2 regions of the Flavobacterium sp. 38 genome follow, and region 1 is predicted to be linked to the other one. Evidence: riboswitches for the same ligand, from Rfam matches in the RefSeq annotation. Region 1 holds a riboswitch; the other holds the start of a gene.
What was found. A riboswitch is a leader RNA that binds a small molecule or an ion and turns the genes downstream of it on or off. The one in region 1 is predicted to bind S-adenosylmethionine.
Positions count from the first base shown of each region.

Region 1 (7,568 bases):
TTTTTAGAATTCGCTATAGCGAAAACATTCAGCTTAATATCTTTACGTTTTTCAATTGCAGAAGCCGATTCTAAAATCTGATTAATCAAAGTTCCTCCAACTAATCCGTGACCGAAAATCGCGATGTTGATCTTTTTAGAAACACCAAAAATCTCTCCGTGAATTACGTTTAATGCTTTGTTTAATTCTTCTTTTTTAACAACCAAACTCACGTTTTTACCCGTAACTGTGTTGTTGAATAAAATCGGAACAATTTTGTTTTTGATTAAAGCTGTATACGGCTTGTGGAAAGTACTCAAATCCTGACCAATAATCGAAATTACCGATACATTGTCTGTAACCGTAATCTGATTAACATCTTTAGAATAAAAGTCATTTTCAAATTCTTTTTCTAACTCTACAACTGCAGTTGTTGCTTTATCAGTTGCAACCACCAATCCGATTCCTCTTTCTGAAGAACCTTGCGAAATGATACTTACACTGATATTGTGATCGCCCATTACTTTAAAAATTCGGGCATCAACCCCAGCTTTTCCAAGTAATCCGCGTCCTTCAAGATTTACAAGAGAAACATTTTCTAAAACAGAAAGTGTTTTAATTCCTTCTTTAGAAGAATCTGAAGTGATTAAAGTTCCTCTATTTTCGTGGTTGAATGTATTTAAAATTCGTAACGGAATATTCTTTTCTAACAAAGGAATAATCGTTTTAGCATGAAGAATCGTTGCGCCGAAATTTGCCAGCTCATTTGCTTCATTGAATGATAAATATTCTATTTTCTTAGCATCGGCAACCAAATCAGGATTTGCGGTGTAGATTCCGTCTACGTGCGTGAAGTTTTGTAATTCTTCTGCATTTAAATAATTGGCGATTAACGAAGCGGTATAGTTACTGCCATTTCTACCTAAAGTAGTTGTGTCGTTGTTGTTATTAGATCCAATGAAACCTGTAACTATATTAACCGTTTCTCCGTTATGTTCTTTAAAATAATTGATTACGTTTTTCTTCGAAAGCTGCTCTAAAGGCTGTGCATCACCAAATTTAGAATCTGTTTTCAGCAAATCTCTTGTATCTACGAAATTGGCTGGAATTCCTTTTTCCAATAAAATAGCTGTCAATAATTTAGCCGAAAGCAATTCTCCTTTTGACAAAATCTGATCTTTAATTTTTTTGCTGTAATCGCCAATTAAGCTTACTCCTTCAAAAAGTTTATCTAAAATATTGAACTCTTCAGATAAATCAACTTGTGGGTAATCTGATATTTGATATTTTTTAAAATTCTCTAATAATTCTTTATAGCTGCCATTTTTAGCCGCAATGCTTAAGATAAATTCCAGTTCGTCTGTCGCATTTCCACGCGCAGAAACTACAACGGCAATTTTTTCTCCTTGATTTACTTTATCAGAAATGATAGAAACAACCTTGTTAAGTCCTTCTCCGTTTGCTAATGATTTACCTCCAAATTTTAATACTTTCATTTTATTTTTTTATTGTTTCTGCCTTAAAAATGTCGGCAAGTAAATGATCTAATTGTTTGTACTCGATTAAAAAAGCGTCATGTCCGTGAACAGAGACAATTTCGCTGTAGAAAACATTGTCTTTAAACTTCTTCAATTCTTCGTAGGTTTCTACGTTTTCTTTTGCTGTAAAAAACAGATCAGAATTGATTCCGATGATATGAATTGAAGCCGTTGTTTTTGACAATAAGTTTTCAAAACTTTCACTATTTCTCGTAATATCAATTGTTTTAAGCAACTGATTCATTAATTTATAAGAAGAAAGCTGAAATCTTTTCTGCAGTTTTTTTCCGTGGTGCGCCAACCAGCTTTCGATATTAAAAATCAAAAGATCCTGATTGATGGTTCTTTGGAATTTTTCTTTGAATGATTCTGGCGAACGATAACATAACATGGCATGAATTCTCGCATCTTCTATTGGTTTTGAAGAATTATTCAGAATCTGCTCCTGAAGAAAACAATTTGCAATAAGCCAGTCTGTCGATTTCCAGTCACTCGCAATCGGAATAAGGTTTTCTGTAATGTTTGGCGCCAGAGCTAAGATTTCCCAAGCAATTCCACCCCCGACAGAACCTCCGATAACAGCAAAAAGCTTTTCGATATTTAAGGCTTTTACACCCTCAATAAAGATTCTTGCAATGTCTCTGGCTGTAAAGTCAAGATAATTTTCGATTAAAAAAGAATTTGTTCCGTTTCCAGGAATATCAAAGGCTAAAATGGTATAAACAGCAGTGTCAATAGTTTTACCTTCGCCAATTAAGTCATTCCACCAGCCATTTTCGCCAGTAACTTGTGAGTTTCCTGTCAAGGCATGATTAACCAAAACAATAGGCGCACTGTGCAGCGGCTGGCCAGACAGTGTAAAACTTAACGGTATAGAATGATAATTTGCACCACTTTCTGTGATGAAATCTTGAATTATAATGGGATTTGGTCTATTTTCCAATTTCAAATCTGTTGTATTATGATTTGTATATGGAAATATTAGAAAGAAAAAACTAGTCTAAACTAGAAAAATTCTGATTGTTATCTTTCCACGTTGGGCGTGGTAGAATGCAGCACCTTCTTCGAATTAACGAAGGGTTGCTAAGGATTCATCGGGTCTAATCCCTCGTCCTTTCTTTATAACATTTCAATACTTTTATGAACTTAACGAGTGCAAATTAACTACTAATTTCTTTAACAAACAAATTTAATCTAAAAGTGTTTGTTAAATTTCTGCGACTTACATGAGCAAAAACTATTATACGCAAAAATTTACCGAACAAAAATGCCCAGTAAAATTAAGCAGGTTTTCACCTAGTTTATGATGCTTTTCCGTTTAGATAAAAAGCGTTTCATTTTCTTTTGAATACATCAAAAACAATAAAGAGTTTGGTACTTTTTTAGCAGTACTTTTATCTTCTTCTGTGATTCCGAATCTTGGGTGAGCCAATTCGTTTGTTGGCGGCGGATTGCTATTTTTTGTCCTTCTGTTTTTCAATTTAGAAATTTTTTCTGCGAAGTAGTTCAATTTGCTCATGATATTAAGTTTTAGTTCAGTTGTGTTTTATAATCTTTATTTCTCTTTTATGTTTCTGTTAAATCGCTTTTTGGAATAAAAAAACCCTTTTGGATTTTTAGATACCAAAAGGGTTTAAGTTTTTACACTCATGTATGCTTTTAGTATCAACAGACGTATGCGCAAATAAGCGCGACAGTAAACATCTTGTTCATCTGTAAGGATTTATTCATCTGTGATTTATATTGTATTTTAAAATTCTGCATTTCTTTTAAATTAAAAAGCCTCCTAAAAATTTCTTAGGAGGCTCTTACTATATTATTATTGTATTCTTACAATTTTTTTAAGCAATAGACACCCCAACCTCGGTCTTAACCGAAATGGCACAAAACATTTTGTTGACTTTTAAGTTCATTTGATTTCTAGTAGTTTTTGGGTATAACAAATATGCAAATATTTTTTTTATTACACAAATTAAATTCAAGAATTTAATTACAAAAATCGTTAAAAATCAGTTTTTTAACGATGAAAAACATCTTACAAAAACGAAAACGAAACAATAAAGGTAAAAAACTTACAAAACAAGCCTTTTTTTCTTCATGACTCCAATTGACAAATCAAATTATCAAAGAACCTTTTTCTTTTTTTTATTAAAAATTTACAGCCAGACTGCCTCTTTACTCCTAATTCGCTCTGCAATTTTTAGAATATCGGTTATAATTCCTCTTGAAATTGCTTGCCTGCACGGAGGCGCGCTCTGAATTACAATTGGAATATCACCGTAAGATTTTGTGTAAATTTCAAAAATCGTGTCAGAACCTTTTAATTGTCCAATTGGTGAATTGACTGATTCGGAAATCAATTTGGTTTCTAAAGTTCCTTTTTCCAAATCAAATTCGCCCACATATCGAAGCACATGATCTTCTGCCTGAGTAATTTTGGCAATCTTAAAAGATTTATCGACAGCTTCTTTATTGAGCACACCGTTTTTCTCCAAATGTTCTTCAGTTATAAATGGCTTGATCTTAATATCAGAAAGTTCAAAGTCTTTTCCGATTTCTCTGGCCAATATCAAAAGTTTTCTTGCCGTATCGTTTCCAGATAAATCTTCTTTAAAGTTGGATTTCATTAATCCCAAAAGACTTGCATCTTTTAGAATGGAAGAAAATGAAACATCTTCTATTGAAAATCGATTGAAAACATAACTCAGATTATCTGAAAAAACACCTCGAATCTTTTTGATTTTTTCTCCAGAATAATACAAATCTCTTAAAGTCCGCAAAACTGGAATTCCAGTCTCAACAGAGGTTTCGTAAAGAAATTCTTTGTCGTACTTTTTCAGATTCGATCGAAGTTCTTTATAAAGATCTAACGGAAGTGTATTGGCTTTTTTGTTTACCGCTACAATATTAAATCCGTTTTTGATTAGTGTATTGTAGTGTTTTACCAATTCGTCGCTGGCCGTCGCGTCTACAGCAATTAGGTTTTCGAATTCATTTTCTTGTGCAAACTCGACAATATCTTCTACTTTAAACGGAACTGCCAATTGTCTAAAATTGGTTTCCCACGAATAACCTACGCCTTCTTTTTCGAAGAAAGCGACTGTTGAATTGGTTATAATTGGAAAATGAAAATCGACATTTTTACTTTCAAGAAAAAACTCCTGACTTTCGATAATCTGATTAATCAAAGTGCTTCCGATATTACCAATTCCAAAAAGGACAATATTTATTTTAAGCTTTGACATGATTTTTTATTTTTTTTAAAACCATATAAGTCATATAAGTTCATTTAATATATTTTGTGTATAATTTTGGACATATAACTGTGTGTTTCCACAATTAGACACACTGCGGTGCGTCTCTACAAAAAATGAACTTATATAACTTATATGGTTTATTTAATATATTCCACGTATATAATTTAGACGCACTGCGGTGCGTCTCTACATATATGGTTTAATTTTATAATGATACTTTTCATAAAAAATTACCTTTAGCAAAACCACTCGCTAAAGGCAATCTTTCAAACAAAAAACAAAAAAACCTAATTTTTATTGATGCTGTATTGTGAAAGCTTCACGCTTTCAAAAACTGCTTGCAGATCTGCAATTAAATCTTCGATATCTTCAATTCCAACAGACAGACGAATCAAGTCTTTAGAAACTCCTGTTTCTTCTTGCTCCGCTTCTGTCAATTGCTGATGCGTTGTGCTTGCTGGGTGAATAATCAGTGATTTAGTATCTCCGATATTAGCCAAAAGAGAGAACAATTTTGTTTCGTCTACTACTTTTTTCGCCGCATCAAAACCTCCTTTTAAACCGAAAGTGATAATTCCGCTTTTCCCTTCTGGAAGATATTGATTTGCTAAATCGTGATACTTACTAGACTTCAGCCCTGGATAATTTACCCAAACCACCTCATCTTGTTTTTCTAGCCATTCAGCCAGAGCCAAAGCATTTTCGCTGTGTTTCTTAATTCGGATTGGCAGCGTTTCTAATCCTTGAATAATCTGAAAAGCATTAAAAGGACTCAAAGCAGAACCAAAATCACGCAGACCTTCAATTCGGGCTTTTGCAATAAAAGCCGCATTTCCTAAAGCTTCGTGATATACTAATCCGTGGTATCCTGCAGATGGTTCGGTAAATTCAGGGAATTTTCCGTTTGCCCAGTCAAAGTTTCCAGCATCAATGATAACGCCTCCTAATGAAGTTCCGTTTCCAGCGATATATTTTGTTAAGGAGTGAATTACAATATCGGCACCATATTTAATTGGGTTTAATAAATAAGGTGTCGCAACTGTATTGTCTACTATAAATGGCACTTTAAATGCTTTGGCTTCTGCCGAAATTCCTTTCAAATCTAAAACGTCCAATTTTGGGTTTCCTAGAGATTCTACAAAAAAAGCTCTAGTATTTTCTTTTGCTGCTTTAGTAAAGTTTTCTGGTTTTGACGGATCTACAAATGTTGTCGTAATTCCTAATCTTGGCAATGTAACTTTTAATAGATTATAAGTTCCGCCATACAAACTGTTTGACGCTACAATATGATCTCCCGCTTTTAGCAACGTTAAAAAAGTTGTAGAAATTGCCGATGCTCCAGACGCCGTGACCACCGCTCCGATTCCGCCTTCAAGTGCTGCCAATCTTTGTTCCAAGATATCATTGGTTGGGTTATTTAATCTCGTATAAATAAATCCGGCTTCGGCAAGACCAAATAAATTGGCCGCATGATCGGCATTATTAAATACGTATGATGATGTCTGATAAATAGGCACTGCTCTTGTCCCTGAATTTTTAGTAACATCGTGTCCTGCGTGAAGTGCGTTTGTTGCAAATTTTTGTGTGCTCATGATTTCTTAGTTTTTTAGGTATTGTTAATACTTTTATATATTGTAATTAATTGTTGAATTGCGCCTGAACATATAAATCTTCTTCTTCCAGATTGTATAATTGAAGGAGTAAAGAATTCTGATTTTGTAAATATTGATCCTGATTAAATTCTATTGTCTGATCTTCTAAAAAATTATTCTGTTCCTCAGAATTTGTTCTTAATAAGTATTCGTATGCGATTGTATTGATATCTAGTGTTTTCATGATTTTTAATTTTTAAGTATTGAAATAAAAAAAGCCCTTTCGGATGGCTTACCAAAAGGGCTTTATAGTTGAAACTATAACAAAGATTCGATCTTTCACTTTCGGCAACAGCAAGGCGGGATACACATTGGCATCTTACAACACATCATCATTTTATTTGCTGCTGAATTTTTCATATTGTTTTGTTTTTTTATTTCACCATATAAGTGATATAAGTTCATTTGAATTCTGCCTATTAGACGCACTGCGGTGCGTCTCTACACATATGGTTTAATTTTTTTCATAAAAAAACCTCTGCTGTTGGGCAGAGGTTTTATTGTTATCTTGTAGACTTAGTTACTAAACAATAGCGCGCTCTGCGGATAATTCCAACATCATACAGCACATATTTTTAATACCTAAATTCATTTCTTTCTTGTTTTGTTTGGCAAAGTTGAGAACTTTTTTTTAAACAGCCAAACAAAAAGTGAATTATTTTCTATTACCCTATCAAATTACTATACTTGTGTTAAATTTTAATGGATTAAAATAAAAAAAGTTGAACTTTAATTTGCAAATCAAAATGGTTTCATACCTTTGCACGCGAATACAGAGGAAAAATTTGAACTGATTGCAACCTCTTCATAATGAAATGGTTCATTATGATTGCCGAGAGATAAATTTCGGCATTAAAAAATGCTAAAGCAGCAACTCTCCTTTAGCCCTTTTTTGCAATTATTTTTTCCTCGCTAAATTTTAATTTATACAAATTTAATACATTATTATGGCTTATTTATTTACGTCAGAATCTGTTAGTGAAGGGCATCCAGACAAAGTTGCAGATCAAATTTCGGACGCATTAATTGACAACTTTTTGGCATTTGACGCTGACTCAAAAGTAGCTTGTGAAACATTGGTTACAACTGGTCAGGTTATTTTAGCAGGTGAAGTAAAATCGAATACTTATCTTGATGTACAA
Region 1 is NZ_JBYNWZ010000001.1:1,130,322-1,137,889, reverse strand. Features, by position in the region: gene thrA (bifunctional aspartate kinase/homoserine dehydrogenase I) at 1-1,475, opposite strand, end outside; gene AC3E9W_RS04930 (alpha/beta fold hydrolase) at 1,477-2,466, opposite strand; SAM riboswitch class I at 2,538-2,645, opposite strand; gene AC3E9W_RS04925 (hypothetical protein) at 2,836-3,036, opposite strand; gene AC3E9W_RS04920 (homoserine dehydrogenase family protein) at 3,674-4,762, opposite strand; gene AC3E9W_RS04915 (O-acetylhomoserine aminocarboxypropyltransferase/cysteine synthase family protein) at 5,062-6,366, opposite strand; gene AC3E9W_RS04910 (hypothetical protein) at 6,413-6,610, opposite strand; gene metK (methionine adenosyltransferase) at 7,374-7,568, shown strand, end outside.

Region 2 (7,568 bases), on a different contig from region 1:
GGTTGTCTCAGAAACCTTACAGGTTTTTATCCCGAGGCTTCGGGACTGTCAGGTTTAACACAAAACAGCAACTTCATTCCATAGGAATGTTTCGTTGGTACAATCAAACTTGGGTAGCGATTATACGTTCCGTGGGAACGTTTGATTGACACAAAATATAATTTTCTATCAGGGTGTCCCTACAGGACACAAACACCAAACAATCCTATTTTTTTCTACTACCGACGAGATATTCCTACGGAATATATAATTATCTCTGTTATGTTATTTTAAAACCCGACAGTTGCGAAATCTCGGAACTGTCGGGTTTAACAAAAAAAACAAAACTTAATTCCGCAGGACTACTGACTAGATATTCCTACGGAACACTTAACTACTCAACTAACTTAAACCAATCTTGTACATCTCTCGCGATGTTATCTTTTATTGCTGGATTTTCAAATTCATTTGAAACGGGATTATATTCATAATCTTTCTTCCATTTTTTATAATTGAATGCTGTTTTTTCAATCGCGTCACAGATATAAAAAAGCTCTTCATTGCTCATAATCGGGTGTAGCGACAAACGAACCCAACCTGGTTTATTGGTCTGATTTCGTTGCAGCAATTCATTTGTAATTTCAGCGGATTTTTTCTCATTAATATTAAACAGATAGTGCGCATACGTACTCGCACAAGACCAGCCGCCGCGAACCTGAATTCCGAAACGGTCATTTAGAAGACGTACAATCAAATTGTAATGAATGTCTTCGATCACAAAAGAAACACAGCCAATTCTTTCTGTTGTTAAATCTCCTAAAATGGACAATCCTGATATTTTTTGAAGCCTAGAAAAACAGAGATCAAGCAGTTCTTTTTCGCGATTTTTGATATTCTCCACTCCCATTTGTTCTTTCAATTCTAAAGCCAAAGCAGTTCTAATAACTTGCAGAAACCCAGGAGTTCCACCATCTTCTTTAACTTCTATACTATCGCTGTAACAATATTTCCCTAACGGATTCGTCCATTTTACGTTTCCACCGCCTGGATTATCTGGAAAATCGGATTGGTATAATTTTTCATCAAAAACCAAAATGCCGCAAGTCCCAGGTCCGCCCAAAAATTTATGCGGCGAAAAGAAAATTGCATCCAATTGCTCTTCTGGATCTTCTGGATGCATATCGATTGCAACATACGGTGCCGAAGCTGCAAAATCGACAAAACAAAGTCCGCCATTTTGATGCATGATTTTGGCCAATTCATGATAAGGCGTAATAATTCCCGTAACATTCGAACAAGCTGTAAACGAACCGATTTTTAAAGTTCTATCGGCATATTTTTTTATTGCTAAAGAAAGTGCTTCTGGATTGACCAAATTATTTTCATCAGGTTCCAAAATCACAACTTCTGCATTTGTTTCGTACCACGAAACTTGATTCGAATGGTGTTCCATATGCGTAATAAAAACCACAGGTCGATCTTCATCCGATTTTGTTCGGAGCGCCATAATGCGTTGCAATTTCGATAAAGCCGCCGTCATCCCGCTTCCCGTAGCGACCAAAACATCCGACTCGCGAGCATTGACCAATTTTTTTATAATATCTCTCGCATATTGATAAGCGTAAGTCGACGTTTTTCCGGTCTGACTTGAAAGGGAATGCGTATTGGCAATCATTGGACCAATTTTATTAAGCATTATCTCTTCGATCGGATGGTATAATCTTCCGCTGGCCACCCAGTCGGCGTATACTAAATTTTGTTCTCCATAAACCGATTCGAAAGTGTGATTAATTCCTACTGTGTTTTCTCTAAACTTAGAAAAGTAACACTCCGGTTCTGTTGGTTTTACTGTTGACTCAATAGCATTCATATCCTTTACATTTTTTAAATTAACTAAATTGTATTGTTGTATTGTTCACTCCAATTTTTGTCATTCCGAAGAACGAGGAATCTCACACGCAACTCGACAAAGATTGGCGACTTTCTATATGGATTCTAGTGTGATTCCTCGTTCCTCGGAATGACAAGATTGGGTCTTAAATTTTATTCTCTAAAAGTGTTTTTAACGTAGTTTGCAATTCTTCTCCGTGCAGGTTTTTGGCAACGATTGTTCCTTTAGAATCAATTAAATAATTTCCCGGAATGGCTCTTACTCCGTATAATTTGGCAACGGCACTGTTCCAGAAAAGCAAATCCGAAACGTGTGTCCATGTTAGATTATCATCTTTAATTCCTTTAATCCAATTTTCTTTCTTTTTATCTAATGAGATTGCCACAATATTGAATCCTTTATCGTGAAATTCCTTGTAAGCCGCCACAATATTCGGATTCTCTTTTCTGCATGGTCCACACCAAGAAGCCCAAAAATCGACCAAAGTGTAGCCTTTTAAGTTTTCATAAAGGCGAACTGGTTTTCCTTCAGGATCATTGGCTGTAAAATCAGGGGCTTTTTTACCGACCGCTAATCCGTCTAAAACGGTAACCAGTTCTTTTAGTTCTTTCACGTAAGTGGTATTTTGAAGACTTTTATCTAATAAAGCAATGTTTTGCGTAATCTGTTCTGGCGTCAATCGGTACGACCAATTTCTGTAGAGTACATAAGCCGAAACAATAGATTTTGGATGTTCTGTTATGAATTTGCTGATTTCTACATCCTTCGTTTTTTTATAAGTTTCGAACAAATCTTGAGAAGCCGAACCTGCAACAACTGAAGCGGTATAATATTTCTTCGGATTTAATTTTACTGTAATGGGATCTTTTTCGAGAAAAATATACAAAGGCGAACTTTCGGTATTGACGCTTAATCCGTATAATTCTGGGGTTTTTACTTTAGTTTTAAAACTAAAATTTCCGTCTTTTACTTTTGCCGAATCAATTGTGGTAAACATTTTATTGTGAAACTTCTGCAAGTAGACATATTGCGCCACAGTATCAACAACAGTTCCTTTTAACTGTAAATTATTTTCCTGCGCTTGAGTTTGAAAAGCACCCAGAAGCAAAGCAAAACCTAATAGTATTTTTTTCATTTTATTTTTAGTTTAAGATTAGACAAAAGAATTTCAGGCCAATGACAAAAGCCATTAGCGATATGATTAAAGAAAGAATCTCGTGGAACTAGAATTTTCTCATTCAGAAAAAGGCAAAGCTGTTTTCTTCGAAAATTAAATTCAAAAGCTCGTAACTCGCGTACAAAATGGATTCTGCTTTCATTTAAAAAAAAATTAAAGATTAACATTATGATCTTAAACAGATTTACGGAGAAATCTTTCTTATCTGCCCGCACACAGCGGAAGGATTTAGCACCTTATTCGGCAACAGGTTGCTAAGACATCAATGGGCCTATTCCCTCAGTCTTTCTGGATATGTATCATTATATAAATTTTCTGTGTTACAAATATATATTAATTCTACCGAATTAGTATAGTTTAAATTGTGTTTTTTTGTAAAATTTATTTAAAAACTCTTTCAGCACACTTTAGGAACTGAAAAACAACAAATTAAAACAAAGTTATTTTTGTTATGATCCCTTTTTTACAAAAGAAATTCGGACGTTTTATTCATTTAAAAAGAAAAAACATGCAAGTATTTATTTTTTTCGAGAGTTGGAAGCGCTTCTTTTAATCCTTTTTCGAGATTAGAAGTAATAAATTGAAGGACTTGTTTTAAATCGTTAAAATTATTTGGCTTTACAAAATAACAGACAGCGCCAAGATTTGCTGCTGTGTCCATATCATTTTTATGCGAAGAAGTAGAAATCATAATTACAGGGATTTCTTTATAGCGCTCATCAGCTTTTAATTCTTTCAAGCATTCCCAGCCATTTAGAATGGGCATATTTAAATCTAGAAAAACAACACCTGGAATTTTATCTTCGTTTTTAAGCATTTTTAGTGCTTTATCACCATTTTCAGCACAATGACAAATAATATTTTCATCGATATCAGCCAGCGCTTCACAAAACATTTCTGTATCGTCTCTGTCATCATCAGCTAATAAAATTATCTTTTTACTCATAATTAAATGTCTTTTTCTTTTTGTTCAAATGGCAGCGTTACAATAAAAACAGCTCCTTTATTGGCAATTCCTGTTGCGGTAATATTTCCTCCATGACGTTCTGCTATTTTTTTACACAGCGATAAACCTAAGCCAGTTCCTTCGTAACGGTCTTTAGAATTTAGGCGGGTAAAAGTTTCAAAAATACGTCCAGTCTGATCGAGGTCAAAACCAATTCCGTTATCTTCTACAGTAATTATTGCAATTCTGTTGCCGTCTTCCATCTTTTCAGTCGCTGTAACCGTAATTTGCGAAGGCGTATTTTCTCTAGCAAATTTAATGGAATTGTTAATCAAATTATAGAAAAGCTGATACAATAATACCAAAGCCCCTTCCAAAACTGGAAGTTCTTCATAATAAATTTTACCGCCTGTTTTTTGAAGTGCAATTTCGAGATCGGTTTCTATATTTTTAATGACTTCATTTAAATCGACCATTGTTGCTTTTTGCGAATCGGCATTGATTTTAGAATACGCCAGCACGCCATCAATCATATTAAACATACGGTCTGCGGCGACGTGAACTCTCTCAATATATTTGGATGCCGATTCGTCTAGTTTTCCTTCCAAATGATCTTCTAGACGGCTTACAAAAGTTTTTATTTTTCGGACAGGTTCTTTTAAATCGTGCGACGCAACGTGCGCAAACTGCTGTAAATCATCATTCGATCTTTGCAGTTCTTTGGTGCGGTCTGCTACCAAAATTTCTAATTTTTCGGTAATAGATTTTTGCTCGTGAATATCGGTACACGTACCAAACCAATTCGTAATTATTCCTTCTTTGTCTCTAATAGGAAGCGCTTTACTTAAGAACCAGCGGTATTCTCCTGTGCTTCCGTTTTTTAAACGAAATTCTATCTGATACGAAGTGCCTGCATGAACACTTTGGTACCATGTCTTTAAAACCATAGAAACATCGTCTGGATGAAGTGTCGGAACCCAGCTCGAATCGCCAAATTCATTTTTGTTAAAACCTGTATATTCGTACCAGCGGCTGTTATAATAATCTATAAATCCGTCTGGCTGTGCTGTCCAAATAATTTGCGGAACCAAATCTGCAAGCTGTCTGAATTTTTCCTCGCTTTCTGCAATTACATTTTGAAGTTCTTTTTGCGAAGTAATATCACTTGCTGCACCAAACCATTCTATTATTCTTTGTTTGTCATCTAATATCGGTACCACTCTCGAAAAAACCCAGCTAACAGAATCGTCTGCATTGATGACTTTGTGCTCCATTTCAAAAATGCTTTTCTCTACAATAGATTTAGAAATGAGATGAACAGCCTGTTCCAAATCACTAGGATGCACAAACTTATCCAGCCAATTAATGCCGTGTCCGCCAGCGCCAGAAAGTCTTCCGCCTCCTTCCAAACTGTGCATAATCATCCAGTCGGCGTCCATGCGGTAAACCAAGTCGGATGAGGCATTGACTAAAGCCCTAAAACGGCTTTCGCTTTCTTCCATTTTTTGGCGTGCCACAACTTGCTGTGTCACCTCAACGGCAACCTGAATCATTCCTGTTATCTGTCCATCTTCTATTAACGGACGATAAGCCAGATTATAATAGTAATTTTTAAGTTCTCCTGTACGATTGTGCGGCACCAAAACTTCACTCTGGTCAAAAGGAATTCCTTCGTTATAAACTTTTAGAACCTGTTCCCACACATATTGACCTTCGAGTTCGGGCAAGACATCGATCAATCGCATGCCGATAATTTCTTCTCCGCGGCCAATCATTTGCAGCATGTGCTTATTAATCTGCTCAATAACAAGATCGTCACCTTTAAGCACTAAAGTTGGTGCAGGAGTCTGATGAATCATTTTTCGGAAACGATTCTCGCTTTGCTGCAATTTTTCTTCGGCCTGCTTGCTTTCTGTAATATCTCGAGTCGTTCCGGCAACCACCTCAACCTCCCCTTTATCATTAAATACCGGAACTAAAATATAATCGTAAATTCTTCTTCCCAATTCAGCATGCGGAAAAGAAACTGTTCCTCTCACGGCTCTTTTTTCTGCCACTACAGTATCTATCTCTCGTTCATGCATTTCGGCATGCCATTCTTCATAGCCATTTTCTCTTAATCCGCGGCCGATGGCATCCTCTGCCGATTTCCCCCACATATTCAATAAGGCTTTGTTTGCGTACGTGAACTTATAGTCAAGATCAAATACGTAAACCAAATCGGGAGTCGCATATATAATGGAATTATAAAGTCTTTTCTGTTTCTCTGCATCAGCCAATGCATTAGTCAAAGCCCTTTCTGCCTCTTTCTTTTCGGTGATATCTTCCATTGTCACTACTAACAAATCATCTTGTTTGACAGCGGTAAATTTGAGACAATATTTTGCGGTCTCGCCTTGGTACGATTGTTCGAAGTTGGCGGCAATTCCAGTTTCTGCAGTTTCAATAAGCTTTTCAAGAATATTGCCTTCTATTTTGGAGAAAATATGACTGAATCTTTTTCCCTTGTAGTCTTCATTTTTGATCCAGTTGACAAAGTAAGCATTCAATAGCAGTATCGAAAAATCTTGAATTTTATTTTTGCCATTGCGCAAAGATTTTAGCACTGCAATACCATTTGGTGCAGAATTAAAAACGGTCTGAAAAAGGTCTAAATTATTTATTAGCTCCATTATCGTACTGAGTAAGAATACTTTCTAATGTTGTTTCTGGATACCAAAGGCATATAAATTTGTTAAATTCTTTCTCAAATATAGAGAAAAAGGCAATTACTTTAAAGATTTGTTAAAGTGAATTTAATCATCTATAAATTCTTTGTATTTGAATTAAAAAATCAAAAAAAGCCGAATCATGAAGATTCAGCTTTTACTTGTTTTTATTACGAATCGTTATTGCTTGATAGAATCGGCTTTAACGGTCGTTGTGGTGTCCATATTAATCGTATCAACTTCTGGTCCCACTGTGTCAATCGTATTTTGAATAGTATCATTTTCGTATGAATCTATTGTTGCGCTTTCATTTTTCTTGCAAGAAAATACCAATCCTGTCAGAAGAACCAAGAAAGCGGCTCTAGTTAAAATCTGAGTTTTCATAATTATATTTTTAAATGAATATTTTTTAATTTAATAAGTATAAAAATAACCGTTTTTACAAATGTGATTTTTACACAATTTTAAAAACTTCTTATATAATGAATTACTTCTTTTTACTTTTTACGGTATCTCTTTGGGGTCTTAAACTATCTTTCTGCAGTCCGGCAGCACTGGTATAAGTCGAGCCGTCTTGCGAACTCTCTCCAGGTCCGCTTCCTGTACCAGCCGTACTCTCAGAACCATTTTTTTGTGTCGTTTCGATATTGGTAGAAATATGTTCTTCCGTTTTTATGCTGTCTGTTGTACTTTTTGCACTGTCAAGAGGTGAAATAACGGTATCTATTTCATCACTATAGCCGTCTTTATTGTTTTTACAAGAAATTAATAATCCGCTGAAGATAATCAGAATCATAATTGTCGTTTGCTGAATTGCTTTCATAATAATTGCTTTTCGATTTTTAAACTTGTTTGATTTCGTAAAAG
Region 2 is NZ_JBYNWZ010000002.1:343,374-350,941, reverse strand. Features, by position in the region: gene AC3E9W_RS06680 (aminotransferase class V-fold PLP-dependent enzyme) at 374-1,849, opposite strand; gene AC3E9W_RS06675 (redoxin domain-containing protein) at 2,016-3,005, opposite strand; SAM riboswitch class I at 3,246-3,346, opposite strand; gene AC3E9W_RS06670 (response regulator) at 3,541-3,993, opposite strand; gene AC3E9W_RS06665 (PAS domain-containing sensor histidine kinase) at 3,996-6,665, opposite strand; gene AC3E9W_RS06660 (hypothetical protein) at 6,882-7,085, opposite strand; gene AC3E9W_RS06655 (hypothetical protein) at 7,189-7,524, opposite strand.
Region 2: another riboswitch for S-adenosylmethionine. It lies ahead of AC3E9W_RS06675 (redoxin domain-containing protein); the one in region 1 lies ahead of AC3E9W_RS04930 (alpha/beta fold hydrolase).